Regions from separate parts of the Piscibacillus sp. B03 genome, predicted to be linked through region 2. Evidence: predicted binding sites of a transcription regulator. Region 2 holds the regulator's gene; the other holds the start of a gene.
What was found. Region 2 encodes NrdR, which represses ribonucleotide reductase genes. Its sites were predicted from a motif close to AACACNATATATNGTGTT; they were not measured.
Positions count from the first base shown of each region.

Region 1: the regulator NrdR is predicted to act here: its motif matches at 12,957-12,974, upstream of ACTWQB_RS07905 (vitamin B12-dependent ribonucleotide reductase).

Region 1 covers NZ_JBQQCO010000009.1:69,928-85,984, reverse strand. Annotated here, with positions in the region: gene ACTWQB_RS07985 (MBL fold metallo-hydrolase) at 1-524, shown strand, start outside; gene ACTWQB_RS07980 (DUF2626 domain-containing protein) at 586-828, opposite strand; tRNA gene ACTWQB_RS07975 (tRNA-Gln) at 942-1,013, opposite strand; gene ACTWQB_RS07970 (hypothetical protein) at 1,049-1,360, opposite strand; gene ACTWQB_RS07965 (ComGF family competence protein) at 1,419-1,850, opposite strand; gene comGD (competence type IV pilus minor pilin ComGD) at 2,159-2,599, opposite strand; gene comGC (competence type IV pilus major pilin ComGC) at 2,592-2,888, opposite strand; gene ACTWQB_RS07950 (type II secretion system F family protein) at 2,903-3,943, opposite strand; gene comGA (competence type IV pilus ATPase ComGA) at 3,912-4,916, opposite strand; gene ACTWQB_RS07940 (shikimate kinase) at 4,955-5,452, shown strand; gene ACTWQB_RS07935 (YqhG family protein) at 5,577-6,386, opposite strand; gene ACTWQB_RS07930 (DEAD/DEAH box helicase) at 6,373-7,989, opposite strand; glycine riboswitch at 8,160-8,252, shown strand; glycine riboswitch at 8,256-8,338, shown strand; gene gcvT (glycine cleavage system aminomethyltransferase GcvT) at 8,400-9,497, shown strand; gene gcvPA (aminomethyl-transferring glycine dehydrogenase subunit GcvPA) at 9,513-10,862, shown strand; gene gcvPB (aminomethyl-transferring glycine dehydrogenase subunit GcvPB) at 10,855-12,318, shown strand; gene ACTWQB_RS07910 (rhodanese-like domain-containing protein) at 12,408-12,800, opposite strand; gene ACTWQB_RS07905 (vitamin B12-dependent ribonucleotide reductase) at 13,084-15,642, shown strand; gene ACTWQB_RS07900 (patatin-like phospholipase family protein) at 15,742-16,057, shown strand, end outside.
Region 2 covers NZ_JBQQCO010000002.1:74,368-90,424, reverse strand. Annotated here, with positions in the region: gene thrS (threonine--tRNA ligase) at 1-1,509, opposite strand, end outside; T-box leader at 1,759-1,981, opposite strand; gene ytxC (sporulation protein YtxC) at 2,030-2,842, opposite strand; gene dnaI (primosomal protein DnaI) at 2,960-3,892, opposite strand; gene ACTWQB_RS02075 (replication initiation and membrane attachment family protein) at 3,904-5,283, opposite strand; gene nrdR (transcriptional regulator NrdR) at 5,306-5,767, opposite strand; gene ACTWQB_RS02065 (hypothetical protein) at 5,859-6,599, opposite strand; gene ACTWQB_RS02060 (glyceraldehyde-3-phosphate dehydrogenase) at 6,994-8,019, opposite strand; gene coaE (dephospho-CoA kinase) at 8,132-8,743, opposite strand; gene ytaF (sporulation membrane protein YtaF) at 8,753-9,385, opposite strand; gene mutM (DNA-formamidopyrimidine glycosylase) at 9,446-10,279, opposite strand; gene polA (DNA polymerase I) at 10,295-12,925, opposite strand; gene pnpS (two-component system histidine kinase PnpS) at 12,968-14,593, opposite strand; gene ACTWQB_RS02030 (response regulator transcription factor) at 14,674-15,363, opposite strand; partial or broken gene ACTWQB_RS02025 (thioredoxin domain-containing protein) at 15,437-16,057, opposite strand, start outside.

The sequences.
Region 1 (16,057 bases), on a different contig from region 2:
ACATATTAGATCAGCACTTTATAGAACAAGATATTAAACCTATTGCTATCTTATTAACGCATGCTCATTTTGACCATATTGGAGCTGTTGACCCTTTAAGGAAAAACTATGATATACCAGTATATATGCATTCAGAAGAGAAAGAGTGGTTAACAAATCCTAGCTTTAATGGTTCTAAATTATTTGGTGTGGGTGAAATCTATAGTACTGAACCTGCAGAATTTTATCTTGAGGAAGGTTTTTTTGAAATTGACTCTTTCTCATTTGACGTGTTTCATACACCTGGACATTCACCTGGAAGTATTTCATTTTGGTTTAAAGAAGACTCAACTCTTGTCGCAGGTGACACGCTTTTTAACGGCAGTATAGGCAGAACGGATTTACCTTTTGGTCAACATGATCAATTGATTAAAAACATTAAAAACAAAATTCTTACATTACCTGCAAATTCAGTCGTTTATCCTGGACACGGTCCAAGCACGACAATTGAGAAGGAAAAGAATCATAATCCGTTTCTCCAATAATTTGGTTATGACGATCATTAAAGAATATAAAAAAGGATGGCTGTTGTTAGCCATCCTTTAATTAGTGCGCAAATCCAGGTTCTAAAAGGAATGTTACATAGTAAGTGAAGCCCACCATGAAAACAGTTAAGTACGCGCCAAAAATATACATATAAAGACGTTCAGAAAGGTTTAAGTATCCAATTCCTAAAAAGAAAACAGTTTGCGCTAAGAATAACAGTGATAACTGAATCATACCACCAGCGTAGAACATCGCCGTAAAGATTCCTGTCCAAAACGCGATTACTCGAAACATTCGTGGCATATTTTTTTCCTCCTTTTACAGGAATGTTGTCAAAAACATTATATATGAATCCAAATTAAATGTAAATGAACATTTTATGTACATTAACAAGTATTTCCTAAATAAAATATAAGCTGGGCCACCAGGATTCGAACCTGGGCATCACGAGACCAAAACCCGTTGCCTTACCGCTTGGCTATGGCCCAATTTACAATTATTATTATAACATCTATATAAGTTTTTATACATTCCAATGTGTTACGTGAGTATATGAAGGCTCTTCATGATCTGCTAATTTGACAATTAACTCTAATCTTAATTTACTTTGAGATGAAAGGTTATAGTTAATAACCACTGAACCGGTCATATAATCAAATTTTAATGACTGTTTAACATCACTTGGCTCTAATGTGTCGAGTGTATATGAAAATTCATGTAAAGCAATTTGGATAAGGTTTTGAATAGTTTCTTGATCGTTTAATAATTGTATATGCTTTAATTGATCTTTTTCATTTTGCCAAGATAATAGTATAAATGATGATACGACTAACATAATGGTAAGTGCGTAAGGAAAGAGAATACCTGATTCTTCTTTTGATTTTGTGATTATCTTAGTAAAAGACTTGTTTAAAATATATCTTTTCAAATGTTTGCCTTTCTCCTTTCGAAATGGTTATTATAAATGCTTCTTCTGTTAAAGGAGTCATTTTAAATTCTTTCACATCTCTTATTATAATCTCATGACCAGTATCATTTACTCTTCTCCTAACAAGGTTATGATAAAGCTCATATTTAACAGTTGAACCGTCATGGTTAATAAAAGTTATTGAATTTGTTTCAAGTTGTTGGTCAATGGACTTATTCAGTTCACTTTGAATATGAAAATGCACATGCCTTAACTCTGAGTCGGTAGAAACATACAACGGCTCGATTGATAATACAAACTTCAACATTTGAACTAGAAAAGGTGTAATAACAGTTAAAAAAGAAATTGAAATGAGAAGAGGAAGCAAGGTAATTCCTTTATTATTAAGTAGGTACATAACGGCATATACTCTCTTTTAATTTTTTATGATTTTCCCAGTTTATACAAATTAGTAAAACGTGTTCATTATAATGTGTAAGATCGATTTTGAAATTTTTATCTTTGTAAAATATAGAGTTATCAACGCTATCAAAATCTTTTGTTATAATATTTTCTTTTAAAATTTTATTGTACATTTCATCTGCTAAAAAATATTGATTATGATCATGCTGTAATTTAAGTAAACTATTTATTGAGGGGAAGAGGAACGAAGTAAATAAGATAATACAAGACAATGTAAGTAGTAAATCAAATAAAATATATCCTCTATGACACCTTAGTAACATAAAATCTTCCTTTTCCAAACGGAAACGTAATATTGTATTGTTCATCTTTATAATAAAGCACCATCTTGCCTGGATTAATTATAGTACCGTCAGTGTTAAATCTTATAGGGTTTTTCAATGTTGATAAGTAAATTCTAATATCTGGATGATAAGATTGTGTCATGACACTTGGCTGTTGGGTAGAGTCGTGTATCAGATATTGACGGTCAGATGAATTTATCGTAATAGAAATGGGTATTTGATATGTTGCAGCTTTCTGTTGAGAATAGAAAACATCTTTTTCAAATTGTTGAAAGAATTCTTTTGGTGGATCTTCATGGTCCTCGAAATAATATCGACTCATTGATATAGTAATTAAAACTGAGATGACAAAAAGGACAATTAGGGTCTCAATTAGTGTATAACCTCGCACTCTATTCATTGTTAAAAATAACTTCACCATTAACAATTGATGCGCCTTCTAAGCATACATTATCACTTGTAGAGTCGATAGAAGAAAGGTTAGTTAAATCACTAGGGTATTGATCCTCCTTAATTTTGAACAATTGCACTTCACTGCGTACTAAATCTTCATAAGCTTCACAACCTTTATCTTCCACAGTATTGTTGTAATCTGTAATATTTGGAACAGCTAAAATTAATAAAAACGAAATAATCATTAACACAATCAACATTTCAATCAAAGTAAAACCTTTCTCGGATTTGAACATCTCAATTTTCCTCCTTATATTTGTTGAATCAATTTATAAATAGGGAATATGGTTAGTGCATAGATAGTAATCACCAAAATACCTACAATAATATAAAGAATAGGTTGGATTAACATGATTAATTGTTTAATACGTTCTTCGAAAGTTTCGAGTAATATAGTAGAATATTGTTTCAAATCGTAGCTTAATGTCCCCTGTTCATCACTTCTGCTAATAAGCCATTTCATTTCTTCTTGTATTAAAGGAAGGTCCTTAATAGAGTCATAAAAACTATTTCCCTTTGATAATTGTTCAAGTGTTACTGATGCATAGTATTTTACAGTATCAATTTCATTTTGAGTTTTTAGTAAGATTAAAGCTTCTTTTATATTTTTCCCACTATGAAGGAGCGCATAGAGTTGATAAGAGAGTTGTAGGCTAATAAACGAGCTATAGATGTAACGATAAATGGGTAGTTTCATAATAAGAGTTAATCGTCTTTCGACATATAAGCGCTTAATATAAAAGATAAATACTATAACAGATAAGATTAATATCAAAATAAGTATCAGAGTTAAATTAAAAATAGATATTAAAGCATTAATAAAAATTATAGATTGATTTTGTCCAAAATTAGCAAATGTTTTGGTAAGGGAGGGAAACAAATAATAACTCATGCCTAAAAATAAAACGATACTTATTACAAGTAGCAATAATGGGTATCTTAAAGATTTCTTTAATCTCGTCTGTAGATCATACCTTAATTTCATTAGCTGAGTGCAGTGGTTAATATGTTCATGGAAGTGACTAGACTCTAATGAAAATTTAATATATGAGATAACTAAAGGGTTAAAGCGTAGAAATTTAAAACATTGATCAATCGGATGTCCTCTAAGTAATAAAATTGAGAACTTTTTAGATAGTTCATTAAGATGCGGATCGAAATGCATGAATTCTAATGCTTGTTTTAATGGATAATGTTTATTTAATAATTTTGATAATCGGTCGAGAAATTGTATTTGCTTAGTTAGATTAATGCTACTTTCATGACGTCTGTTTAATAAATCCCAATGCATAAGCTTTCCTCCTTAAAGATTGAAACGATTGGTAACCTTCTTGATGGGACGGAGGAACACCTTCGATGGCTTTTGATAAGGCTTTTCCTGATAATATCTCCGCAATAGCAGCTCTCCTTATAGACGGTCGCTTAAATGGCTGAGATATTGTCAATAATTGCTGCGAAGCTATACCTATAATCGTTTCCTGAAGATCGATATCTGATAGGCCCATAGCCTTAAGGCGAGAAATGGTTCCGAATGCATCTTTTGCATGAATCGTACTCAATACTAAGTGCCCTGTTAATGCAGCTTTAAAAGCAAATTTTGCAGTATTTTCATCTCGAATTTCACCTACTAAGATAATGTCAGGGTCGTGTCTTAAGGCTGCTTTTAATCCGACATCATAACTGAATCCGGAATTTTCATTGACTTGTACTTGAAGCAAATTATCTACTTGTTGTTCAACTGGATCCTCTAGTGTGATTGCTTGGTAGCCATATAACTCTATAGATTTTCGAATTAGAGAATACATTGTGGTTGTTTTCCCAGACCCGGTCGCGCCAGTAAACAGAAGCATTCCGGCTCGGTGATTAATCCAGTTTAAAAGGTGTTTCGCTTGATTAGGAAATAGAAATAAGCTTTCAATATTAGGGAAAACATCTTTTGGAATTATACGGATAGCCAAGCTTTCCGTCACTTTTGTAGGTAGTGTTGATAACCTAAGATCATAACTGTGCCATTTTGTTTGATGTAAAATAGTTCCGTTTTGTGGTAACCGTTTTTCTGCAATGTCCATACCAGAATTGAACTTAAAAAACCTTAGCAAATTATGATAAGATTTCATAGAGAGTGATTCATAAAACCATCGATAACCATTTACACGAAAGTAGACCTCAATGTGATGATCTTTAGGAGTAAAATGAATATCTGATGCTGACTTATCGATCGCTTTACTTAGCATTTTGTATGAATATTTGTCTGGAGAAAACATTAGGCAATCCCCCTTAATTACAAAAGTAGGTGTATAAAATGAATTCAATAGTTTTAATAGGTTTCATGGGAGTAGGAAAATCTACAATTGGTAAAGAGTTATCTTATAGGTTAAACCTGCCTTTTGTTGATACAGATCAGCTGATTGAAGAAGAAACAAGTTTAACCATTCCTAAAATATTTGAATTGTATGGGGAAGGTCATTTTAGAAAATTAGAATCTGAAATCTTAAATAAAGTAATACAACATAATCAAGTAATTAGTACTGGCGGGGGAATTGTAGAGTTAAAACAAAATAGGGATTTCTTGAAAAAACAAGATTATACAACGTTTCTAAAAGCAAGCTTAAATACTATTTATCAGAGACTTGAAGGAGATCAATCTCGTCCGTTATGGAATCAACCATACGTTAAACGTCTAGAGCTGTTCAATCGTAGACAGGCCTTTTACGAAGAAGTGTCTAATTTAACCATTGAAACTGACGAATTATCAGTTAGTGAGTCTGTTAATCTAATCATTTCACAGTTAAAGTTATAATATAGTTAAATTGTTACGTCAAAACCTATAAAAATTTATTTTTCTCTAATAAAAAATTAAGTTTTCTCACCGTTTTCATAATAAAAAGTTGAAAAATCGGTGAGAAAACTTAAAAATGCAATTTTTAATGAACAGACATCATTTTTTTAGAACGAGCTTCTGTTATATAGAACAGCCCACAATTTATTAGCTTTAAATGCACTTTTGGGTATAAACGATCATAAATTTGTTTCTCTATATTTTCTTTTAATAACTCACCATCTTCCTCTTCACGTTCTTGGAAAAGTTGGTTGGTCATATCCATTTCTTTCTGATATATTTCCTCTGATTGCTTGGCAAAAGATAATGATTTTTCCTTGATTCTATGTTTGATTTCTTCATTAATCATCATTACAGCTCTTTTACTTGAGATAATGGGGGGGATTTTATAACTTAAGTCTGGAATTATTTTTGAAAATGCCTCGTCCAGTAATTCATCCATCATTTTAAAACGCATTGTCCCATTGATTAAATAGACACCAACACTGACCATTTCATCATGTGTATAAGCTCCTTGATATCGTACCATTAAGTTACATACAAACCAGGGATGGAGTGGTTGGCGTTCTTCAGTGGGTGTTTGTTCAAACAGTTCAGTATATTTTCCCTCTTCTAGGATCACTTGAAAGAGCTGCTCTAGTCTTGGTGATCCGTAGTGAATCCACTCACCTTTTTCTGCCTTTTTATTCTCATCAGATATAAATGTAACAGACATGGGGTCACCTTTATAGCCGAGTTTCTTAACGTATTGCCAGTAAAAAGGGCGATTCATTAATCGTTGATCTAACTCTTCTGTTAATTTCACCTTAAGGATACCAGTGTCATTATATTCAATTGTGGCATTTCGTTTGTAAAAGAATTGCACTAGGAAATCATGAATTTCAGCTTGATTCATTAGCTATATTCCTTTCTACCTGACTGTCACTAATAACGGAGAATAAGTGGTCAACTTTAATAGAAGCTTCTTTTTCAGAACGTGAATCTTTTACAATATCTACAATCTCCTCCTCAAGACTATTTATACCTAATTGACTAAGGATTTGATCAAGTTCTCCAATGACATCTTTAAATAAATCAAGTTTATCGTAAAGTAAGTTTAATACACGTTCATCAATCGTATTATTAAGCACCATATAATAAATATTGACATCTTTTGTTTGACCAAATCGGTGAATGCGACCAATTCTTTGTTCAAGCTTCATTGGATTCCAAGGTAGATCGTAATGAATCATATGGTTACAGAATTGTAAGTTTAACCCTTCTCCACCAGCATCAGTTGCTATTAACACTTGTGCTTTATTTTTAAATAGTTGAACCATCCAGTCTTTTTTACTTTTACGGAATTTGCCGTTAAATGTAACTGAAAAGATCCCATTTTGTTGTAATAACCACTGTAAATAAATTTGTGTAGACTTATACTCTGTAAAAATAATACACTTATCATTTATAGATTTTACAAATTCAACTGTTTTTAAAGCTTTAGAATGATGTGGTAATTGTTCAATTTGAGACATTAATTCCTTTTTAAAATCATTACTCCAGTCAGAGTGTCTAATGGTTTCATAACAAGCTTCACGACTCGAACAAATCTCACGCTGTAACGTTAGAGCTGTAAAAGAGTGATTCACATTTAACGATTCTAATGTGTTATAGAACTCCATTTCTTCGTCTGTAAAGTCCACGCGTATCGTATTAATATCTCTTTTTGTCCATTCATTAGCTGTTTCTGCTCGTCTGTTTCGAATCATAGATTGTTTGACAAGCGTTTGTATGGCTTGACTGTCTTCTTTTCTTTCATTACGAACAGTTTGTTTAAATGATTGTTTATCACCAAGTAATCCCGGTCTTACGATTGACATAAGGTAGTAAATCTCATCAATCTTATTTTGGATGGGAGTAGCAGTTAATAACAAACAATAAGTAGACTTTATTTGTTTAACAAATTGATAGTTACGAGTTTTAGGATTTTTAAGACGATGTGCTTCATCTATGATTATCATATCGTATTCTTGTGATAATATTTCACTAGCATGTGGTTCTTTTTTAGCTAAATCAATTGACGAAACGACAACATCGTATGCATACCATGGATAAGAACGGTGTTTAGCCCTTGCTGGTATATAAAATCGTTGTTGCAATTCGATTTCCCACTGCCTGATTAGAGAAGAGGGGACCAAGATTAATACTTTTTTTACTAGGTTCTTAACCATTAATTCCTTAAGAATAACTCCAGCTTCGATTGTTTTACCAAGTCCAACTTCATCAGCTAGAATGGCACGTCCATGCATTTGGTGGAGTACTTTATGAACAGCGTCTAATTGGTGTGGCATTAACTCTAAACCAGGTAAATGTTGCATACAAGTTAATGTGTCTTTAGAATTCATCTTCATCTGACTTACTTTATACGCTTGTTTAAACGTATCCCAATCACTTATTTCAAATTGATTTAGATCTTCGTCAAGAGATTGTAAGTCATCATCATGAATGATTATACTCATAGTCTAAACTCCTCTCTATGAGAACTTAGTGTATTATTTTATTTGTTAATAAATTTCTTAAAGTTGTGACTTAAATTATATGATGTCGCTTACACTACTAGCAGACATATGCTATAATGTGACACAAGTATAGTATTATTATGTACAAAAAATAGAATATCATCAGGCGAATGATGACAAGGGGAGAGACCACAATTGTGGCGCCGACGGAGCAAGTACGAAAAGCGTATGAATCTCTCAGGCAAAAAGACTCTTGTCGGACGCTACTCTGGAGAGTGCTCGAGTTAGAGCCACCAAAGATGCAAGTAATACTCTATGTATTATGAAACTTTCAGGTGACAGGACAGAGAATTCCGAATGCTTTAATTTGGTATTCTCTTTTTTAATGCTTAAAAACGGAGGGATGAGCAATGGGAGAGTTAAAACGTACACCTATTTATCCAGCTTATAACACTAAAACAGTTGATTTTGGTGGTTGGGAAATGCCAGTTCAATTTACTGGAATTAAAGATGAACACCATGCAACTCGGGAGAAAGCTGGTCTATTTGATGTATCACACATGGGGGAAATTTTAGTTGAAGGATCTGATAGCGAGAATTTCCTACAAAAATTATTAACAAATGATGTATCAAAATTATCGATTAATCAAGCACAGTACACGATGATGTGTTATGAACACGGTGGTACAGTAGATGATTTAATTGTCTATAAACTAGATGAACAGAAGTATTTATTAGTTGTAAATGCTGCAAATACAGAAAAAGATTTCGAATGGGTTCAAAAACATGTAGAAGGTTCAGTTGAAGTAAGTAACGTTTCAAATCAATTTGTTCAGTTAGCTCTTCAAGGGCCAAAGGCAGAGACGATTCTTCAAAAGCTAACAGATGAGGATCTTAGTGACATTAAATTTTTCCGTTTTAAACAGGACGTAGCATTTAAAGGCGTAAACCATACAGCAATTGTTTCTCGTACGGGGTATACTGGCGAAGATGGATTTGAAATTTACATAGATCAAGAAAGAAGTGGTATTGAGTTGTGGAATGCCATTCTTGAAGCGGGTGAAGAATTTGGTGTGACACCTGTAGGTTTAGGGGCTCGTGATACACTTCGTTTTGAAGCAAATCTAGCTTTATATGGCCAAGAGCTTTCAAAGGATATTTCTCCAATAGAAGCCGGCTTAAATTTTGCCGTTAAGGTGAAAAAGGATGCAGACTTCATTGGTAAGGAAGTTTTGGCAGAACAGAAAGAAAATGGTCCAAAACGAAAATTAGTTGGTATTGAGATGATTGATAAAGGAATTCCTCGTCATGGTTATGAAGTATTAAAAGGCGGTGAACCTGTTGGATTTGTTACTTCAGGAACACAATCACCGACTTTAGGTAAAAATGTTGGCTTGGCACTTGTCAAGACCGAATTAGCTAATGAAGGTGAGTTACTTGAAATAAAAGTCAGAAAGAGAACGCTACAAGCAAAAGTAGTTCCAACGCCATTTTATAAAAGAAAATAAGAGAGGTGACCGTTCGTGCAACATCGTTATATTCCTATGACAGAAGAAGATAAAAAAGCGATGCTTGAGACAATTGGAGTTGAATCAACTGAAGACTTATTTGCTGATATTCCAAAAGAGGTGCGCTTTAACGGCGAGCTCAAAATAAAGCCTGCTAAAAATGAACATGAATTAAAGAAAGAGCTAATGGAATTGGCAGATCAAAATGTTAATTTACAAAGCCATACATCTTTTTTAGGTGCGGGTGTTTATCAACACTATATCCCATCAATTGTTGATCATGTGATCTCTAGGTCAGAATTCTATACAGCTTATACGCCTTATCAACCAGAAATTTCTCAAGGTGAGCTCCAAGCGATTTTTGAATTCCAAACAATGATTAGTGAACTAACAGGTATGGAAGTTTCTAACTCATCTATGTATGATGGAGGGACTGCTCTAGCAGAAGCTGTTAATTTATCTGCAGGTCAAACTAGAAAGAAGAAAGTTCTAGTATCAAAAGCAATCCATCCTGAGTCGTTAGAAGTAATACATACTTATGTAAAAGGACCGGGTCTTGAGATTGTTGAGATTGATGTAAAAGATGGTTTAACGGATTTAGAACAATTGGAACAAGAATTAGATGAAGATACAGCTAGTGTTGTACTTCAATACCCTAACTTCTTAGGGCAAGTTGAACCTCTAAAAGAAGTAAATGAATTAATTTCTAAACAGAAAAAGACGATGATGTTAGTATCTAGTAACCCACTTGCTTTAGGTTATTTAACACCACCGGGCGAATTTGGTGCAGATATTGTTGTCGGGGATGCTCAGGTCTTTGGTATTCCAGCACAATTTGGGGGGCCTCATTGTGGTTACTTTGCAACGACTAAGAAATTAATGAGAAAAGTTCCAGGACGTTTAGTAGGTGAAACAGTAGATGAAGAGGGCCAACGTGGTTTTGTATTAACATTACAAGCACGTGAACAACATATCCGTCGTGATAAAGCTACATCAAATATTTGCTCTAACCAAGCTTTAAATGCTTTAGCATCTTCTGTTGCCATGACTGCATTAGGTAAACAAGGTGTTAAAGAGATGGCTGTTCTAAATATGAAGAAAGCACGTTATGCTAAAAAGCAATTTGAAGAAGCTGGTTTTGAAGTTGTTTACACTGGACCATTCTTTAACGAGTTTGTTGTAAAAGTTAACAAAGATATTAAAGAAATTAATCAAAAATTAGTTGATAAAGGGTATATCGGTGGTTTTGATCTAGGAAGAGTAAGAGACGGTTGGAAACAGCATTTACTTGTTGCGGTAACTGAAATCCGTACTAAAGAAGAGATTGATCAATTTGTAAAAGAATTGGGTGATATCAATGGCTAATAAAAAAGACTTCCCAGTAATTTTTGAACTCAGTCAAGAAGGAAGAGTTGGATATAGCTTACCTGAAAATGATGTACCAGATGTAGACATCGATCAAGAATTTGGACCTGACTATATTCGTTCTGAAGCACCAGAATTACCAGAAGTAAGTGAACTTCAAATTATGCGTCATTATACCGCACTATCTAAACGTAATCATGGTGTAGATTCAGGCTTCTATCCATTAGGTTCTTGTACAATGAAGTATAATCCTAAAATTAATGAAGATGTTGCTCGTATTCCAGGACTAAGTCAAATTCACCCATATCAAGATGAAGATACTGTTCAAGGTGCACTTGGTTTAATGTACGATTTACAAACAACATTAGCTGAAATAACAGGAATGCACGAAGTGACACTACAACCAGCAGCTGGTGCACATGGTGAGTGGACTGGACTTATGATGATTCGTGCTTTCCATGAAGCGAATGGTGACTATAATCGTACGAAAGTCATCGTTCCTGATTCAGCGCACGGTACGAACCCAGCTTCAGCAACCGTTGCAGGATTTGACGCAGTTACAGTTAAATCAGATGAACGTGGCTTAGTGGATCTAGAAGACCTAAAACGTGTTGTGGGTGATGACACGGCAGCTCTTATGCTGACAAATCCAAATACGTTAGGTCTTTTTGAAGAACATATTGTTGAGATGGCTAACATCATTCATGAAGCCGGAGGACGTTTATACTATGATGGAGCTAACTTAAATGCAATTATGGGTTATGCGCGTCCTGGCGATATGGGATTTGATGTTGTTCACTTGAATCTTCATAAAACATTCACAGGCCCTCACGGTGGTGGTGGACCTGGTTCAGGACCAGTTGGTGTATCAGAGGAGTTAGCTAAATATCTCCCTAAGCCAGTATTAACAAGTAATGGTGAGAAGTATTTCTTTGATAACGACCGTCCAGATTCAATTGGTCGTGTAAAACCATACTATGGCAACTTCGGAATTAATGTAAGAGCATATACTTATATTCGTTCTATGGGTCCAGATGGCTTAAAACAAGTTAGTGAGAATGCTGTATTAAATGCGAACTACATGATGCGTCGTTTACAAGATGAGTATGAGTTACCATTTAAACAACATTGTAAACACGAATTTGTGCTATCAGGTAAGAATCAGAAGAAATTAGGAGTTCGTACATTAGACATTGCAAAACGCTTATTAGACTTTGGTTATCATCCACCGACAATATACTTCCCGTTAAATGTGGAAGAAGCCTTAATGGTTGAACCAACAGAAACAGAGTCTAAAGAAACTCTAGATGAATTCGTTGATGCAATGATTCAAATTTCTAATGAGGCTAAAGAAGACCCAGAAGTAGTTCAAGAAGCACCACATACGACTGTTATAAGTCGACTAGATGAAACACAAGCAGCTAGAAAACCAGTTTTACGTTATTATAAAGACTAATTTCAAAACACCTCTATAGTGGAAAATATCCATATATAGAGGTGTTTTAAATTTGGGATATAAAAAGATTCCAGATGAGCTCTGGAATCTTAATATGCTTTCTTCTTCACTTTTACCTTACCTGTCCACTTACGAAAGCCACCTTTAAGATGGTTTAGATCCTGATAACCTTGCTTCTTTAGTATTGTTGCAGCTCTTAAAGAACGCTGTCCGCTTTGACAATATAAATAAACCGGCTTGTCAGGACGAATTTCTTGTAAACGTTGTTTTAATTGTGACATTGGAATGTTACGCGCACCTAGTATATGTCCTCTTTCAAATTCGTTAGGTTCACGAACATCAATTAATTGAGCTTTACGATAGCCTTCAATAAATTGTGATTCAGTTAAAGTGTTTAAAAATTTATTGGTTCTAATATATCGAAAGACACCAATTAGAATAAAAGCAGCAATAACAATTAAGATAGATAAGATGATCTCCATTATGATCCCCTCTCTCTGTTCTCTGTCTATATTATATTATATAAGGCATGGCTTTAATATTCAAAGAGAAAATATGTTAAGTAGTAAACTTCTATTGATTTTTAATTTAAATTCGACAATTTTTTCGGTTGACTTTAATTGATGGTTATGCTTTACGACACAATATATAGTGATAATATTAAAAAGTTCACACTATATATTGAAAATAAATTTTGGTTCTGTTACATTTAACTCATCAAGAAAATTTGACCAATAAATAATTTGTCGAATGAGGAGGGGCAACATGCAAGGTGTGAAAACTAGGGATTTTCAAATTGATGTGGACCGTTTGAATGATGATATCAAACAGTTTCCACAAGTACATCCCATCACCAAAGATATGCATACAACGCATAAAGGTGTGTCAAGGTTGGTTATGTTAGACCGATATGCCTTTAAAGACACAGAAAAGAAAACATTAAAAGAAGGAGATTTTGTTGTCTTAACAGTTAAAGACGACCCAAAATTTCCAGCTAGAGGTACAGGATATATTGTATCAATTAATCAAGAAACTAAAAAGGCTAAAATTAAAGTAGAAGAAGACTTTATACATGTATTAGAGAAAGAGTCGGAGCAGGAGACGGGTATTGTAGAACGATCGATCAGTGCAATTGATAAACCGTTAGAAATCTACTATGAACAGATTGCTCGACGTAATGCGACTGGACTAGCTGAAGTTGAGCGCACATCAGAAAAAAGGCAGGAATGGTTTGAGAAATTCAATGAAGAACTATCTAATTTAAACTTCATTCCAGCAGGTAGAGTTCTTTATGGTGCAGGGTCGAACACAGACGTGACGTATTTTAACTGTTATGTGATGCCGTTTGTGAAAGATTCAAGAGAAGGGATTAGTGATCACCGCAAACAAGTAATGGAGATTATGTCACGTGGTGGCGGCGTTGGAACGAATGGTTCGACACTTAGACCTCGAAATGCTTTAGCTAGAGGTGTAAATGGTAAGTCATCTGGTTCCGTATCTTGGCTAGATGATATAGCGAAACTAACGCATTTAGTAGAACAGGGCGGATCAAGGCGCGGTGCTCAAATGATTATGCTTAATGATTGGCATCCAGATGTTATAGAATTCATTATTTCTAAAATGCAAAACCCTAGGATTCTTAGATATTTAATAGAAAACATAGAGGATGAAACTATTCAGCAGTTAGCTAAAGATAAATTAAAGTTCACCCCATTAACCACAGCTGAAGAGCAGATGTACCAGGGGATTGTTAACTACAAACATATTCCTGGACAAGGTGGTTTTTCTGATGAAAATATTAGAGAAGCAGAATCTAAACTTAGAGATGGTGGAACATATAGTGTTCATAACCCGGATTTTCTAACGGGGGCTAACATTTCTGTATGTATCACAGATGAATTTATGGAAGCGGTAGAGAATGATCTTGAGTATGATTTACGCTTTCCAGATGTAGAAAACTATTCAGAACAAGAGATGGAATTTTACAACGAGCACTGGCATGAATATGGAGACGTAAGAGATTGGGAAAACTTAGGTTACGGTATTAGAGTTTATAAACGCATTAAAGCGAAAGAACTTTGGGATCTTATTAACATCTGTGCGACTTACTCTGCCGAACCTGGTATTTTCTTTATAGATAATGCGAATAAAGAAACCAATGCTAAGGCTTATGGTCAAAAAGTGGTTGCAACAAATCCATGTGGAGAACAACCCCTCGCACCATATTCTGTCTGTAACTTAGCTGCCGTTAACTTAGCTAATATAGCAGATAAAGAATCAAAGAAACCTGACTTAGAACAATTAAAACAGACGGTCGAAGTTGGAGTTAGAATGCAAGATAACGTCATTGATGCGACACCTTATTTCTTAGACGAAAATAGAGTGCAAGCTCTTGGTGAGCGCCGTGTCGGTTTAGGAGTAATGGGTTTACATGATCTTCTAATCTATTGTGAGACAGAGTACGGTTCAGATGAAGGAAATAAAATGGTAGATCAAATCTTTGAAACCATTGCGACGACAGCTTATAGAACTTCTATTGAGTTAGCAAAAGAAAAAGGTAGTTTCCCATTTTTAATTGGTGAAACTGATCATGAAACAAAAGTGTTAAGAGAGAAATTTGTTAGTACAGGCTACATGCAAAAAATGCCTGAAGATATTAAAGAAGGTATCTTGCAGTATGGTATTCGTAATTCTCATTTACTAACAGTAGCCCCAACTGGTTCAACTGGTACAATGGTTGGTGTTTCAACTGGTTTAGAGCCTTACTTCTCATTTACTTATTACCGAAGCGGTCGATTAGGTAAATTTATTGAAGTAAAAGCAGATATCGCTGAAGAGTATTACAAGCAACACCCTGAAGCGTCACAAGATGAGCTTCCTAAATGGTTTATTACAGCAATGGATTTATCACCAGAGGCACATGCTGATACACAATGTGTTATTCAACGTTGGGTTGATAGTTCAATTTCTAAAACCGTTAATGCTCCAAAAGGTTACCGTGTAGATCAAGTTGAGAAGGTTTATCGCCGTCTATACAGAGGTGGAGCAAAAGGTGGTACCGTCTATGTTGACGGTAGCCGTGACACTCAAGTATTAACTCTGAAAGCAGAAGAAAATGATATCTCAGAACAACAGGAGCTATTTGAAGAAGAAGAGAAAAAAGTAGTGTTAATGGAAACGGTCCAAGAATTAGATAAAACAAACGTCAATATTGGGTCAGAAATTGGTGATACTTGTCCTGTATGTCGTAAGGGTAATATAGAAGATGTCGGTGGATGTAACACTTGTACAAACTGTGGTGCCCAATTAAAATGTGGCTTATAGAATTAAAGCGTCTGGTGCTACCAGGCGCTTTTCTTATATGTTCTATTTACTATCCTCCAAACATAAAATGATATGTGCATCAATGGATGGAGGGGTCACATGAAAGTTGATGGCGTCTTTTCAGGTGGAGGTATAAAAGCATTTGCATTTTTGGGTGCGTTAGACGAGTGCGACCGTCGAGGTATCGAATTCTGTCGGTTAGCTGGTGCATCTGCAGGTGCATTAATTGCAGCACTTATAGCAGCAGGTTATAAGCCCAGTGATATTAAAAGAATTATTAATGATCTTGATACAGAAAAATTTTTAGATCCTCACCCACTTGCAAAACGAATTCCTTTTATAAAATGGTTGTGGATGTACTATAGTTTAGGGTTGTATCAAGGTAAATATATTGAGAAATGGATTGACGATTTAT
Region 2 (16,057 bases):
TAAATCAAAACGTTCTGGTAAATGGAAGTCTAATTGAACAGTCGATAATGTTTCGTCTTTCCCTAACGCTGTTTTCACTTGTACGTCTAATTTTGGACCGTAGAATGCCGCTTCACCTTTAGCTTCAACAAACTCCACATTCATCTCTTCCATTGTTTCTTTTAATAAAGCTTCTGCTTTATTCCACATCTCATCATTATCCACATATTTATCTGTATCTTCTGGATCGCGATATGATAAACGGAAGTAATAGTCGTTAATACCAAAGTCTTTATACACATTTTGGATTAACTCAACAACACGGATAAATTCTTCTTTTAATTGGTCAGGACGTGCAAAAATATGAGCATCATTTAACGTCATACCACGTACACGTTGCAATCCAGCTAGTGCACCTGACATTTCATGACGGTGCATTGTACCAAGTTCAGCAATACGAACTGGTAAATTACGATAACTATGAAGTTCATTCTTATAAACCATCATGTGGTGTGGACAGTTCATTGGACGAAGTACTAAATCTTCATTATCCATTTCCATTGTCGGGAACATGTCATCTTGATAATGATCCCAGTGACCACTTGTTTTGTATAAATCGACACTACCTAATACAGGAGTATAAACGTGATCATAGCCGAGCTTAGTTTCTAAATCGACAATATAACGCTCAATTGTACGGCGGATTGTCGCCCCTTTAGGTAACCAAAGCGGTAAGCCTTGACCTACCTTTTGTGAAACGGTAAAAATGTCTAACTCTTTACCAAGTTTACGATGGTCGCGTTCTTTTGCTTCTTCTAGTAGGCGTAAATGTTCCTCAAGTTGGCCCTTCTTCTCGAATGCTGTACCGTAAATTCGTTGAAGCATTTTGTTATTACTGTCTCCACGCCAGTAAGCACCTGAAATGTTCAATAGCTTAAACACTTTAATTTTTCCAGTGTGAGGTACGTGAACACCACGGCATAAATCAAAAAACTCACCTTGTTCATAAATCGAAATAGACTGACCTTCTGGAATATCGTCAATTAGTTCTAGTTTAAGGTCGTCGCCAATTTCTTTGTAGCGTTCTTTTGCTTCTTCACGAGAAACGTCAACACGACGAATTTCTAATGCTTCATCGACGATCTTCTTCATTTCTTTTTCAATTTTAGGAAGGTCTTCTGGAGTAATCGTTTCCTCCATATCAAGATCGTAATAGAACCCACCTTCAATAACTGGGCCTACTCCTAGTTTCACATTTGGATATAGGCGTTTAATTGCTTGGGCCATTAAGTGTGCAGTTGAGTGTCTTAACACTTCTAAACCTTCTTCATCACGGTAAGTAATGATTTGGATGTCGCCGTCTTCATTTAATGGCGTACGTAAATCGACCATTTCATCATTGTATTTACCAGCTAATGCTTGCTTCTTTAAGCCTGAGCTAATCGAAGCTGCAATATCTTCAGTCGTTGTTCCTTTAGGAAACTCCTTAACATTGCCATCTGGGAATTTGACTTGAATCATCTCTGACATGTGATCCACTCCTTTGTGATTTATTAAAATTTGATTCGCTTTCGGCGGACGCTTTCCTGGGGCACGGCCTCAACTTCTCTGAACTCATTTAGAAGTTGAAGGATGTTCGGCTAAGTTCGCAACGTCCTGTTGCAACGCCGAACTGACCCACATCCTGTGGCCCCTCGGCTCGTGCTGTTCCCCTAAGAGTCGCCGCCTTCACTCATCAAATTCAACTTTTAGATAAACAAAAAAACACTCATCCCTAATAAAAGGGACGAGTGTTATACCCGTGGTTCCACCCTGATTCTGTTTAATAAAACAGCTCTCTCAGACATCGTTAACGCCGATGGTACGTCAATCGCTAACTTCATAGCTTCACGATCGATGCTCTGAGGTGGTAAACAAGCAGTCATACTAGAAAGCTCTCAGCCACGACTTCCCTCTCTGTAAAGCTGTGTCGACTTGTTCATGTCCTCTTCTACGCACGTTCATAATATTTTATGTACGTATTATAACCATCTCAGAGAAAGAAATCAAGCTATTCCACAATTTTGTACGGAAACTGCTCCACCGGGAATAATTTAATACGCTCTTGAAAAATATTCATCATCCAATATAATGTATGCATATGATCATTTGATGCATACACATCAATTTGTTGAGGAGCAATTGACATTAGCGTAGAAATTAATTTTGTTTGATCATACTCCTCAATCACGCTAGTTCCAGACACTTTTCGAAAATGTGCTAACACCTCTTCTCGAATAGGTTGTCCGTGTGAGTCAAAGAACCGAATTCGATCCTTAATATTCACAATGACTTTAGGGAGCTTAGGCTTTTTTTTAAACACATAATGTCTAATGTCATTCATTTGTTCTTGAAAGTTTAACTCAAACTGCCATTCCTCAATACCGTAACCGACAATCTCTAACCAAGCGTCTTCATTTTGGAATAACGTTAAATATAAATGCTCCATATCGACGACGCCACGTGTTTCATGAGTGTATAAGTAATAAATCAGCCTTTCATATAAGGAAAAGGATAAATCCGTGTGTAACTCTTTAGAAATCGAACTGACTGATAATACAAACGGAACAATTTGTTCAATTTCTTCTTCGTGATAGTAATAGGCATTTCTTAATAAGTAATTAGAGACCCTCGGCACATAAAAGTTAACGATAAAAGGAAATATTAAATCAACTAAGCTTGTCTGCTTTAACTTGTTGTAACCAGATAGACGTACTTCGCTCCCTTTGATTCGTACGTCACCATTAAATGTCGATGCTAAAACAAATAGATAAAATTGATTAGCATCCTTCTCATCTTGAAACAGAAATAACGTCTCTTTCATGTTTCATCCCTCTTTCCACATCATTCACAGTAGTACAGTTTATGAAAGAGAAATGTAAAACATGAAAATTCGGACAAACTTTATTAAAAAAAGAGAGTTGAACTTGAGTCCAACCCTCTAGTTACGGTAATTCTCACCGATTACTTCTACTGGCTTACTGACTTGATTAATCCGTTCCATAATACGAGCAGCTTTTAATTGCTCGTAATCACCCTTACCTGATTTAGATAGAATCGATTCTAGTTCTTCTGGTGAATAGTTTGATGTAAAGAAAACTGGAAGACGCTCCATCATACGGTATTGTAGTATGGCTCCAAGCACCTCATCTCTAAACCAAGCAGATGAAAACTCAGCCCCAATATCATCTAAAATTAAAACTGAAGCATTTTTGAAGCGATCAATTTTTTGATTAATCGTCGAGTCATTAATAGATGCTTTCATTTCACGAACTAATTCTGGCATATAAATAAAATAAGTATCTACTTTTAATTCTGCCAATGCATTAGCCAATGCCGCTAACATATATGTTTTTCCAACACCAAATTTACCGTATAAAAATAATCCTTTGCTTGGAAGATCGTTTTGCGCTTGATCGAAAAACGACTTAACTTGAGCAAAAACATCTAACCTAGCTTCTTCGTTTAAATAAATCTGATCAAATGTTGCCTCATGAATTTCACGTGGCATATGAAGACTTTGTACAAATTTATGTTTTTCTAAATCTTCTAAATGTTTCTCTTGACGCGGGCATTCGTGATACCTTAGCTTAATTCGTTTATTCTCCAAACTAATCTCAGGTACATAACCTTGTACAACGTTTCGGCACTGTTCTAAAGAAGTGCACTTCTCACATGCCTTAGACGAAACATCATATTCATATAATTTGATTAATTGTTTATTAATTTGTTCTTCGGTAATTTCAGGATGTTCTTTTAAGAAAGCTTGTACATCCTTTGAAGATAGCACTTCTTTACGCATTTGTTGCATAGAATGCTGGAAGCTTTCTTTACCTTTCATCCATCGACTTAACGCTGATTGAATAGATTCCATGGAATTCACCCTTAATGCTTCGTTTTAGAATAATTTTTAATAAACGCTTCTAACTCTTCACGTTTTTTCTTAGTATCATGTTGGTTTACTGGCTTTTTGGTTGGTTCTGATGTTTGTTTCTTTTGTTTTCGCTCATCTTGAAACCATTTAGGTAACACTTCTTTAGAACGTTGTTGCCTTTTTTGGTTCTGGTTTTGATTTTTCTTTTGTTTCCATGTTTCATACATATGATGTTCACGTTTAGCAATCTGCATGGCTTCTTTTGCTTGTGAAATTCCCTCACGACTCCAGTGAGCTGCAATTGTCTCAATATAATTTTTAGATAGTTTATTTTGATTACGCTTTAACACATAGTCAACTAACACATTCATGACAGGCTGAGACAAACCATGCTCTTCCATAATGGTCGTGAGCATATCTACTTCTTTCATTGACGCACGTCCAGAAGCAGAAAGGTCTTCTAACAGCTCACGATGTGAGATTGAGTTAAACCTCTGAATTAGCTGCTCTTCTTTTGTTTTAGGTTCTTCATTTTGTGCCTTCTGTTCAGGTTGTTTTTCTGACTGGACTTGTCCTTTTGAATAAAGCCTAGGTGGTACACTACCATGTTTTTTATAAAAAATATCCTTACACATATCTTGAAATTCTTTACGATCAAACTGTTGCTTCTCATTAACTGCCCAGATAACGGCTTTTTCAAGCTCTAAAAAATCCACATCATAAATCTTAATCATTTTTTCCATAAAATCAAGGTTTGATTGGGTCAAAATTGATTGAGCTTTAATTTGCTGTTGGGTTAACATTTTATGAAGCCATTCTAAGGGAAGTTTAGTTTCAATTGCACTTGGATCTGTTTCTTCAACAACAGGTTCTTGTGGCATTTGGTCCGGGTTAATCGTCGTAAATACATCATCAAATGAATGAGTCACACTTTGAGCATTTGATGGTAGGATGACATCGCTTAGTAGTCTCTTTTTCAGTCGTTGATAAGCGTCTCGGCCAATGTGATGCTCCAATAAAGCAGATAACATCGGATCACCAAAAAAGCCTTGAGCCGAGTACGGTTTCTGCAATATATAATATAAAGTTCGATAAGTGCCTTCTTCTTTATAAGATTGGAGTAGACCGATCGCTTCCAACTTTTTCCTAGCTTCATAAAAATCATCTAGAGTCATATTCAGTGTATTCATCATTTGATGATGGGAAATAGAGGTTTGCGGTTGTTGATACGCCGATTCTTTCCATAGTGCTTGGTAAACGGCGATTCCTTTAATAGAAATCAGAGGTTGATACAACAGTGTTAAAACTGTTTCAGCATCTTCATAAAAAGGTTCTTTTTGAAATATCTTCAAGCGGTCGTTAGGCAACAGATGCCGAATCCGTTCGTTCATAGAATTACACCCCATACTCCCATTACTTTTTATTTTTATTAATCATTTCATTTAGTTCACTCATAAACACATTAATATCTTTAAACTGACGGTATACCGAAGCAAAGCGTACATAAGCCACTTCATCTACTTCAGCTAACCGATCCATAATTAATTCCCCAATATCATCACTTAAGATTTCAGAGTTCCCTTGGTTTCTTAAATCTTTTTCAACATCAAATGCAATACGCTCAATTTCTTCAATTGAAACCGGGCGTTTTTCGCAAGCTTTAATTAATCCTCGCTTTAATTTCTCTCGATTAAACTCTTCTCGGGTACCTTCTTTTTTCACAACGATTAAAGGAATTTCTTCTACTCGCTCAAATGTTGTAAAGCGATACTGACACGACTCGCACTCTCTTCTTCGTCTAATTGAACGACCTTCATCAATCGGTCTTGAATCTAATACTCTTGTGTTTTTTGCATCACAGTTCGGGCAACGCATCTTTTTTCCTCCGTAAACATACCGTAGTCTATACCTTTTTACTAGTATAACAAATTTTACAGTTAATTGAGAATAAAATATAGAAGGGGATTTAGATGTCATTGGGTCTAGAAGTTATATTATCTAAATATAATTGTTCTAATCTCAATACGGAAGAGAACATATGCATAAATTGATCGAGCTTGTGATCTTTGCCATCTAGTTCTTGATAAAGAAAGTTGATGTTGGGAGCAATTTCTCGTTTGACTTTGTCATCAAACACATAGTAATCACATAACGGAAAATACAATGAATCACAGTAAGGAAGTAATATAGCCACTATTATAGAGTACTTTTTCGGGGGTTGAATCATCGGATGGGGAAATAGAATTTCGGTAATTGTTTGTTTCTCACAATCTACAGCAAACGAACCATTTAGTGCAAACTGGTCGGAAACATAATAAAATTTAGGATAAATCTTATACCACTCTTTTAACCAAGAGGATAGTATGGGTCGTTTATTTAAGAAAGCTTGATGAGAAACCTTATATTGATAAACTTCATCAAAATCTTCATCATGTTGCATTTCGTATAGAATCTTCCACCAAAACACTAAATCAATGACCTTCTCTTGTTTTGTATTAGGAACCTCGTGTTCACGAACAAATCTTAACAATCTGTCTTTGGCATTTTCATAGTGATGAAAATAAGTCTGTTTATAAATTGGCAAATAAACCTCGCCTAATAATTCATCCATTAATTCTTCAGTCATTGGATAATCGTGACGATACGTTTTGGTACTAGTTGAATTCTGCATAAATTCATACACATTATTTGAATATTCTTCTGACATTCGCAACTCTCCTTTATCACATTGAATATAGTTACGAGAAAAGTATTCGACATTGCCCCTCAATTTCCTTCAAAATATTTTATTTTTTGCTCTGTTAAATTTTAAAGTTAATTTTATAATATTGATGCCCATAAAGTTGTTGAATTTTATTATAATGCACCAGTTCGGCGTTACAACACATGCTTCTTGCTTCACATTTAATTTCTAAATTTAAAACCGTGCTCTTTATCGACCCCACTTTACGATTTATCGACCCCTTATCAAAAAATATCAGCCACGAATTTTGTCGACTCGGTAAAAAAGTCTTTTTTATCGATCCCTATCGATAATTTATCGACCTTTAGCCACAAAAAAGCCAATCGAACTCTCGAGTACGATTGGCTTTTTAGCTTATTTACATAGTCACTTGACCATTTTTAATATTTTGGGAAACATACTTTGCTAAATCGACGATACGGCAGGAATAGCCCCACTCGTTATCATACCAAGCTAATACTTTCACTTTACGAGTACCCATTACCATTGTCGATAAACCATCAACAATTGAAGAATATGGTGACGTCGTGTAGTCAACTGAAACTAATGGCTCGTCATTAATAGATAAGATTCCAGCCATTTGTTTTTCCATAGCACTATAGAATGCTTGGTTCACTTCTTCAGCTGTCACATCCTGTTTAACATCTACTACTAAATCTACTAATGACACGTTTGGTGTCGGTACACGTAATGCCATACCATGTAGACGGCCTTTTAATTCTGGTAAAACTTCATTAATGGCTTTCGCAGCACCAGTCGAAGTTGGAATAATTGATTGTGTTAAACCACGCGCACGACGCAAGTCTTTATGCGGGTTATCTAAGTTTTTCTGATCATTTGTAAATGAATGAACAGTTGTCATTAATCCTTCTTCAATACCGAACTCATCATTTAACACCTTAACCACAGGAGCTAAGCAGTTAGTCGTACAAGATGCATTTGAAATTACTTCGTCTGTATCAGGATTAAAGTCGTCTTCATTAACACCCATAACAATAGTACGATCAACTTCTTTTCCAGGAGCAGAAATAATCACGCGCTTTGCTCCAGCTGTAATGTGTTGTGAAGCTGTTTCTTTAGTTTTAAATTTACCTGTTGCTTCAATTACAATATCTACGTTTAAATCTGCCCATGGTAATTCTAATGGGTTACGATTTGAAACCTTAGCGACATGCTTTCCATCTACGATCATTTCGTCATCTGTATGCGTAACCTCTCCATCAAACCGTCCATGTACAGAATCATATTTAATTAAATGTGCTAATGTTTCTGTTGGGTAACTTGCGTTAATTGCTACAACCTCTAAAGCTTCGTCTTTGATCGCTTTACGAAAAACCATACGACCAATTCTGCCAAATCCATTAATTGCAATACGTGTTGTCATTTAAATAACCTCCCAAGCTCTATATATGTTACACTTAACATTATTTTTTACGACAATAGTATAACACATTTATTATATTATAGGGGAGTTTTATAAAAAAATGTTACTACTTTTATAGATTTTTATTTTCAATTCCCCATTTTTGGAGAATTTCCTTTAATTGTTCCTTGCTTTTTTCAACTGAACCCGTATTATCAATAATCGCATCAGCTCGATCTTTCTTTTCCGTAATAGAAATCTGAGATTGGATTCGACTTAACGCTTCTTCTTGTCCAGTTTCATCGCGTTCCATTAGCCTTTCAAGTTGGGTATCAGGATCAACATACACTACAAGGACTTTATCAACGTAATCAAATAATTTATTTTCAAACAATAAAGGGATGTCCAACACAACGGCAGACTCTCCTGCCGCAACATATTCCTCTCGTTGTCTAATCATTTCTTTTCGAATCTCTGGGTGAATAAAACCATTCAGTGTCTTGCGCTCTTCTTCATCACCAAAAACTATTTCACCAAGCTTTTTTCGATTTAATGTACCATTATCGTATAACACTTTTTCACCAAAGTGTTTCACTATTTTATTATAAGCTGGCTCACCTGGTTCAACGACATTTCGCGCAATTTGATCCGCGTCAACGACTGGAATCTCCCATTCTTTAAACATTTTAGATACTGTGGATTTACCCGTTGCTATACTTCCTGTCAAACCAATGATTACTGACATACTGATCACCTACTTCGTTATATTCCATATTCCTAACATAATAAAAATTAAGCCTGGCAGAAAAGATAATTGATGCATCCAATTATACTTTGTTAAGACGCGGCCTGTTAAAGTACCGAATCCTAAGAAAAACATCGAACATAATCCTATTAAAAATGCTGTTAACATATATGGAAGGATACTAAATGCGGCTCCAACTCCACCACCAAAAGAATCTAACGATAGCGCAAGGGCTACGACAAAAGATTCTTTCCCTGAAATGGTACCGGATTGATCTAAGTCTGCCATTTGTGGATTTTTTAAGATCATCCAAATCGTTTTTATATTAAAACGAACCGCTTCTTTTTGGTAATAATGACGGAACTTCTCACGTTGCTCATCAAACCATTGCCATAAAACATAACAACCTATTAATACAAACACAAAACCGCCCAAATATTCCGCCAATCTCGGGATAAAAAGAGCTAACAAGTCACCTAATAAGTAACCTATTAAAAAACTCACTGATGTAACCAGTCCAATAACTAAATAGGTTGTTTTCTTTACTTTAATTGATTTCAAACTATAAGTAAATCCAAAAAAGTAACTATCAAAACTAACGGCTAAGCTTAATAATAAAATGATAACCAAGATGTGATCCAAATTAAAAAGCTCCTTCCATAAGGACTCAACCTATCTTATGAAAGAAGCTAATAACGTGTGTTAGTTCGGGGTTGGTTGACATTGCGGACAGAAATGCGTCCCTCTTCCTCCGACCTTTATTTTTTCTATAACAGTGTGACAATTCGGGCAAGTCTCACCTTCTTTGCCATAAACAGAAATCTGAAGCTGAAACATGCCAACTTCACCTAAACTATTTAAATAAGAGCGAATGGATGAACCCCCATGATCAACGGCTTCTTGTAAAACCTGAACAGTGTTTTGTTGTATGGTTTCAGCCTCTTTAATTGTAATAGTGTTCGCAATCCGTTCAGGGTGAATTTGACTTCTATACAAAACTTCATCCACGTATATATTACCCAACCCTGTCACTATCGCTTGATCTAACAAAGCCGGTTTTATTTTACGTGATGTTTTTCGAAGTCGTTCATACAAATAATTTGTTGTAAATTGTTCGCTAAAAGGCTCAACCCCCAGCTTATTTAAAGGGGCAGTTGTTAAAAGATGTTTTGGTTCTTTTAAATGCATCGTTCCGAATTTCCTAACATCTCGATACCTTAACTCATTTCCATCGTTTAGTTTAAACACGATATGTGTATGTGGCTCTAATGGCTCATCATTATCATAAATCCCATACTTACCTTCCATTCGAAGGTGAGACACTAAACGGTCATCCGTTAAATGAAAAATTAAAAATTTGCCTAATCGATCAATTTTCTTAAATTGTTGTCCCATCATTTGATGTTTAAATGCCACTGAATCTTCAGGCTCTTTAATAATTCCTGAGTAATAAATGACAATATCTTCAATTTCTTTTCCCTGAATAATTGGCTCTAATGTTCTTCTAACTGTTTCTACCTCTGGTAATTCTGGCATCAGTATATCCTTCCCTTACTTTGCATCGTACCAAGTTGTGCCATGATCCGCTTCAACAAGCAATGGCACATTTAATTCAACTGTATTCTCCATTGCTTCTTTAACTAATTTGTTCAACTCATCAAGGTCACTTTTAGCCACTTCAAAAATTAATTCATCGTGAACTTGCAGTAACATATTAGCTTTAATATCAGATGCTTTAAGTTTCTCCATAACATCAATCATAGCTTTCTTGATAATATCAGCTGCACTTCCTTGAATAGGTGTATTCATAGCTGTACGTTCTGCAAAACTTCTTTTATTAAAGTTGCGACTCGTAATATCAGGCAGGTAGCGGCGACGCTTCATAATGGTTTCCACATAGCCATCATGCTTAGCCTGTTGAACAATTTCATCCATATACGCCTTAACACCAGGATAACTTTCAAAATACTTCTCTATAAATTGACCAGCTTCTTTTCTATTAATCCCTAAACTTTGACTTAAGCCATAGTCGCTAATACCATATACGATTCCAAAGTTAACTGCTTTGGCGTGGCGCCTCATGAGTGAGTCAACTTCATCTTCTTTTACATTAAATACATCCATAGCCGTTTGAGTATGAATATCCTTATCATCTCTAAATGCAGAAATAAGCTTTTCATCATTCGCAATATGAGCTAATACACGTAATTCAATTTGCGAATAGTCTGCAGCCATGATGACGTAATCTTCTTTAGACGGAACAAAGGCTTGTCTAATTTTACGTCCTTCTTCTAGACGAATCGGGATGTTTTGTAAGTTTGGATCTGTCGAACTTAAGCGTCCCGTTTGGGTTAATACTTGGTTAAATCGAGTATGAATCTTATGCGTATCATCATGTACAACTTTTAATAGTCCTTCAATATAAGTAGATTGTAATTTACCTAACTGACGGTAGAGCAAAATTTTATCCACAATTTCATGTTCAGGCTGTAATTTTTCTAAAACATCAGCGGATGTGGAATAACCCGTCTTAGTCTTTTTGATGACAGGTAACTCTAACTCCTCAAATAAAATTTTACCTAATTGTTTAGGTGAATTAATATTAAAAGACTGTCCTGCTAATTCATAGATTTCATCTTCAATTTTATCGAGACGTTCACTAAGGTCTTGCTGCATCTCTTCTAGACGATCTACATCAACTTTAACACCCAAATATTCCATATCAGCTAGAATCAAGGAAAGTGGCATTTCTAACTCATATATGAGCTTTTCTTGTTCGTTTTTCTTTACTTCTTCATCTAATATTGGGTACAGCTTCCTCGCAACAATACCTTTTCTAACAATATGTTCACTTAACACATCTTCTTCAGGAACCTTCTGCTTGGCGCCTTTGCCATAAACCTCTTCGTCATACGACACATCGACAAGACCATTTCCTTGTGCAATAGATGGTAAGTCGTGATTGCTATTAGATGGGTTCACAATATAAGATGCTAATATCAAATCAAACTGAATTCCTTTTAAGTCAAGGCCTTTCCACTGCAGAGCGACTTTTACACGTTTAGCATCTGCAACAATTTTAGGGCTTTGTTCATCTTCTAGCCACTCTTTAAAATCTCCAGAAGTTAGTGCAACATCAGTTGGAATAAAATATTGACCTTTTTCATTTACTAATGAGAAACCTAGAATTTCACCGTTATGATAATTATCCTCTAACATTTCCATAATAAAATAGTTTTCTTGATCACTAACTAGATTCTTTGTAAACTCATCTACTTTTTCGAATGAAACGTCTTCACGTTCGACTTCTTCCTCTTCACCATCTATACGTCCCATGAGCGACTTAAAACCGTATTGTTTGAACAGCTCAATGACATCACGAGATTGGTAACCATTGTAGTCAAGGTCTTCTACTTTGATTTCGACTGGTGATTCACGATTAATCGTCACTAGCTCTCTTGACATGAACGCTTCATCTTTATGGTTAATTAAATTCTCTTTTAATTTTTTACCGCTTACCTCATCAATATTTTCGTATATATTTTCAAGTGTACCGAACTGATTTAGAAGCTTTACAGCCGTCTTCTCTCCAACTCCAGGAACACCTGGAATATTATCCGACTTATCACCCATTAACGCTTTTAAGTCAATAATTTGATCAATCGTAACACCCATCTTCTCTTTTACTTGATCAGGTGTATACTCATCAATGTCAGTGATCCCTTTACGCGTTACACCAACTGTCACATGATCTGAGGCTAACTGGAGTAAGTCTTTATCACCTGAGTAGATGAATGTTTTCTTTTTATCAACTTGTGCTTGTTTTGAAATCGTACCAATAATGTCATCCGCTTCATATTGTGGAAGTTCATAATGCTTAACACCTAATGCATCTAAAATCTCACGCATGACAGGGAATTGTTCCGACAGCTCTGGAGGTGTTTTTTGACGTCCACCTTTATATTCCTTATACGTTTCATGTCTAAATGTTGTTTTGCCAGCATCAAAAGCCACTAAAATGTGGCTAGGATCTTTATCTTCTAATACTTTTAACAACATATTCGTAAATCCATATACCGCATTTGTATGCACACCGCTATCGTTACTGAGTAGTGGTAATGCGAAGAATGCTCGATATAGAACACTATTTCCATCGATCAGAACAATCTCATCTTTTGACAAGAAAAACACCTCTTTAACTAACTTTTTATCTATTATAACAAATTATATTTTCTGAGGGATTGACACCGTGATTGTCGTTCCTTCTCCTTCTTCACTTTCAAGTTCAATCATACCTTCATGCGCTTCAACGATATGTTTAACGATTGAAAGCCCAAGTCCAGTACCACCTGTTTGACGACTGCGATCTTGATCCACTCGGTAAAAACGTTCGAAAATACGTCCTTGATTTTTCTTAGGAATCCCAATTCCATTATCTTTAATTCGAAACCTAACAAACCCTTCATTAGACACTACAGACCACTGAATGTAGCCGCCTTCAGGTGTGTATTGTATCGCATTAGAGTATAAATTTAAGACCAATTGGTACAATCGATTGTAATCAGCATAGAGTTGCAGATCACCTTCAACCTGTATAGTGCGAGTTAAATCTTTTAACTCTAATTGCTTCTCAACGACTTGATCCACATCCTCCATTAAATCAGATACATTGAATTGAGTCTTTGTCAAACTGAAATCATCCTTTTCAATGGTTGATAGCTCTAGCAAATCCTCAATTAAAGCATTTAAACGACGAGATTCTTTGTCGATAATTCTTAAAAACTTCTTCACAATTTCTTCATCATGCTCATTTCCGTCTAGTAATGTCTCAACAAAACCTTGAATCGACGTAATCGGTGTTCTTAACTCATGTGAGACATTAGCAACAAAATCTTTTCGGATATTTTCAAGCTGTTTAATCTTTGTAATATCATGACAAACAACTACGACACCTTTCCACGTATCATAATTATTTCGGATTGGTGCTAGATAAACCTCAAAGTAATCCCCATCGTTCGTCTCAATCGTCAATTGTTTTTTTCTTTCCATAAAAACAACTTCTTGTAATGCATCGTTTAAAGCTTTATTCTCGATTACATCATAATAGATCTCGCCTAAAACTGATGATTGGTTAGTGAAATTTCTTATAAACGGTTCGTTAGCAAGACGGGTTAATCCCTTTTCATTAATTAATAACAAACCACTTTCCATGTTATTGACAACCGTTTTTAGACGATCATTTTGATTACGATATTTAGATGTAATATACTCTAAATTTCTCGCTAGTGTATTAATCGACTGGCTTAGTTCAGACACAATTCCATATGGAGCATCATGAATTCTCGCGCTATAATTACCTTCCGCAAGTGATTTAGCCGTATCAGAAGCTTTTCTAATTGGGTTAACGTAATTTTCATAAAGACGATTACCAAATCCCCATATAAAAAAGCCTACTAATAACGATAATAATATGACGATAAACCAGAGTGTCGTTTGTAAATATTGAATTGGTAACTCTTCTGATACAACGATAACCTGAATATCATCATTAACATTTTTGACTATAGCTAACCTAGAATCTAAAGTAATAGCCTGGTCTGAGGTAAGTGATTGATCAAGAAGTTGATTTAATGTTAATGTCTCGTTACGACTAAATGTATGTAAATATTCTTGAGTATCGGTTTGATATAATACCAACTCAATTGGAAAGGATTCCGAATACCGCTCAAGCTGTTTTTGTCTCTCCATATTAGAAACAGCATTCACATTAAAATCTTCCGCAACAAAATTAGCGTCATATTCTAGCTGTTCTTCGTAAGCATTAATGACATAGTGTTTCGCAATTTGCACGAAAAGAACTCCAAGAAAGAGTATGAATACCACACCAATAAGCGTATAGATTATTAATGATTTCCGGTTACTAATTCCCTTCATACCTGACCCTCTAATTTATATCCGATTCCTCTAACTGTTTTGATTAAAGCAGGTTTTTTAGGTTCGTCTTCCAGTTTTTCTCTTAAATGGCTAATATGCACGTCCACAATTCTAGTATCACCAATAAAATCAAAATCCCAAACGTCTTGTAAGAGGACCTCGCGTTTAACAGGTTTATTAATGCGTTCTGCTAAGTATAAAAGAAGTTCAAACTCCTTCTTAGTGAACTCAATCGGTTGATTATTTTTGAAAACCTGATAAGTTTCAACATTAATTTTTATATCATTAAAGCTAATAATGTCTTCATTTGACTCATGATTGCCAGCCCTTCTCATAACGGCACGAATTCTCGCACTTAATTCTTTAGGACTAAATGGTTTCGTAATATAATCATCTGCCCCTACATCAAGACCTGTAATCTTATCATCTTCTTCACTTTTGGCTGTCAACATAATTATAGGTACTTTATGCCCTTTTTCACGTAATTTCTCACATACTTCAAGCCCACTCATATTAGGTAGCATGAGATCAAGCAAAATCAAATCAAATTGTTCTTTCTCAGCTAACCTCAGCGCTGTTTCCCCATCATGTACGACCGCTGTTTGATAACCTTCTTGCATGAGGTTATAGTCAATTAATGTTGAAATCGATTCTTCATCATCAACGATTAAAATACGGAATTCCAAACTCCCCAACTCCTATTTATAAGTTTGTCTTAATCATAACTAAAAACCAATTACTTTACTACTGAAGATATTGCTAATCCTTAAGAAGTTTTAATACTTTATTAATGTCAGTTGTTGGAGTCTGACATGAGAAATTTTCACAAACGTATACCGTTGTTTGGTTGTCTTTTGAATCATAACCTACCACAAATGGTGCAATGTTCCCCAATTCCTTAGGATCATCAGTCATTAACCAAATATGGTTCGGTTTGAATTCTTCTCGTTTTAACTTAACAAGCTCATTATACATAGCATCTTTTTCTGAAATAACCACCACTTCTTTTGATGGATATTCTGTAAGCATTATACTAGTTAAAAAGAATGTACTGCCTTCAGGAATTCGTGATAACGCCGGATAAAAAACTTTATACTGATCCTCTAATAGATCTGCATAATTCGTTTCTGCTGTGAGTGATGTGAGCCTAGACAACACCACTGTCGCAACGCTATTCCCTGAAGGGGTAGCTCCATCATGTATATCTTTTTCATTCGAAATCAATGTTTCACTATCATGACCTGCAAACAGAAAACCTCCATTCTCCTTGTCCCAGAATAACTCATACATCTTGTCAGTTAATGCTTTAGCAGCCTCTAAATCGTCTGGTTGAAATTCTGCATCATATAACTCTAGATAAGCCCAAGCAAGATAAGCATA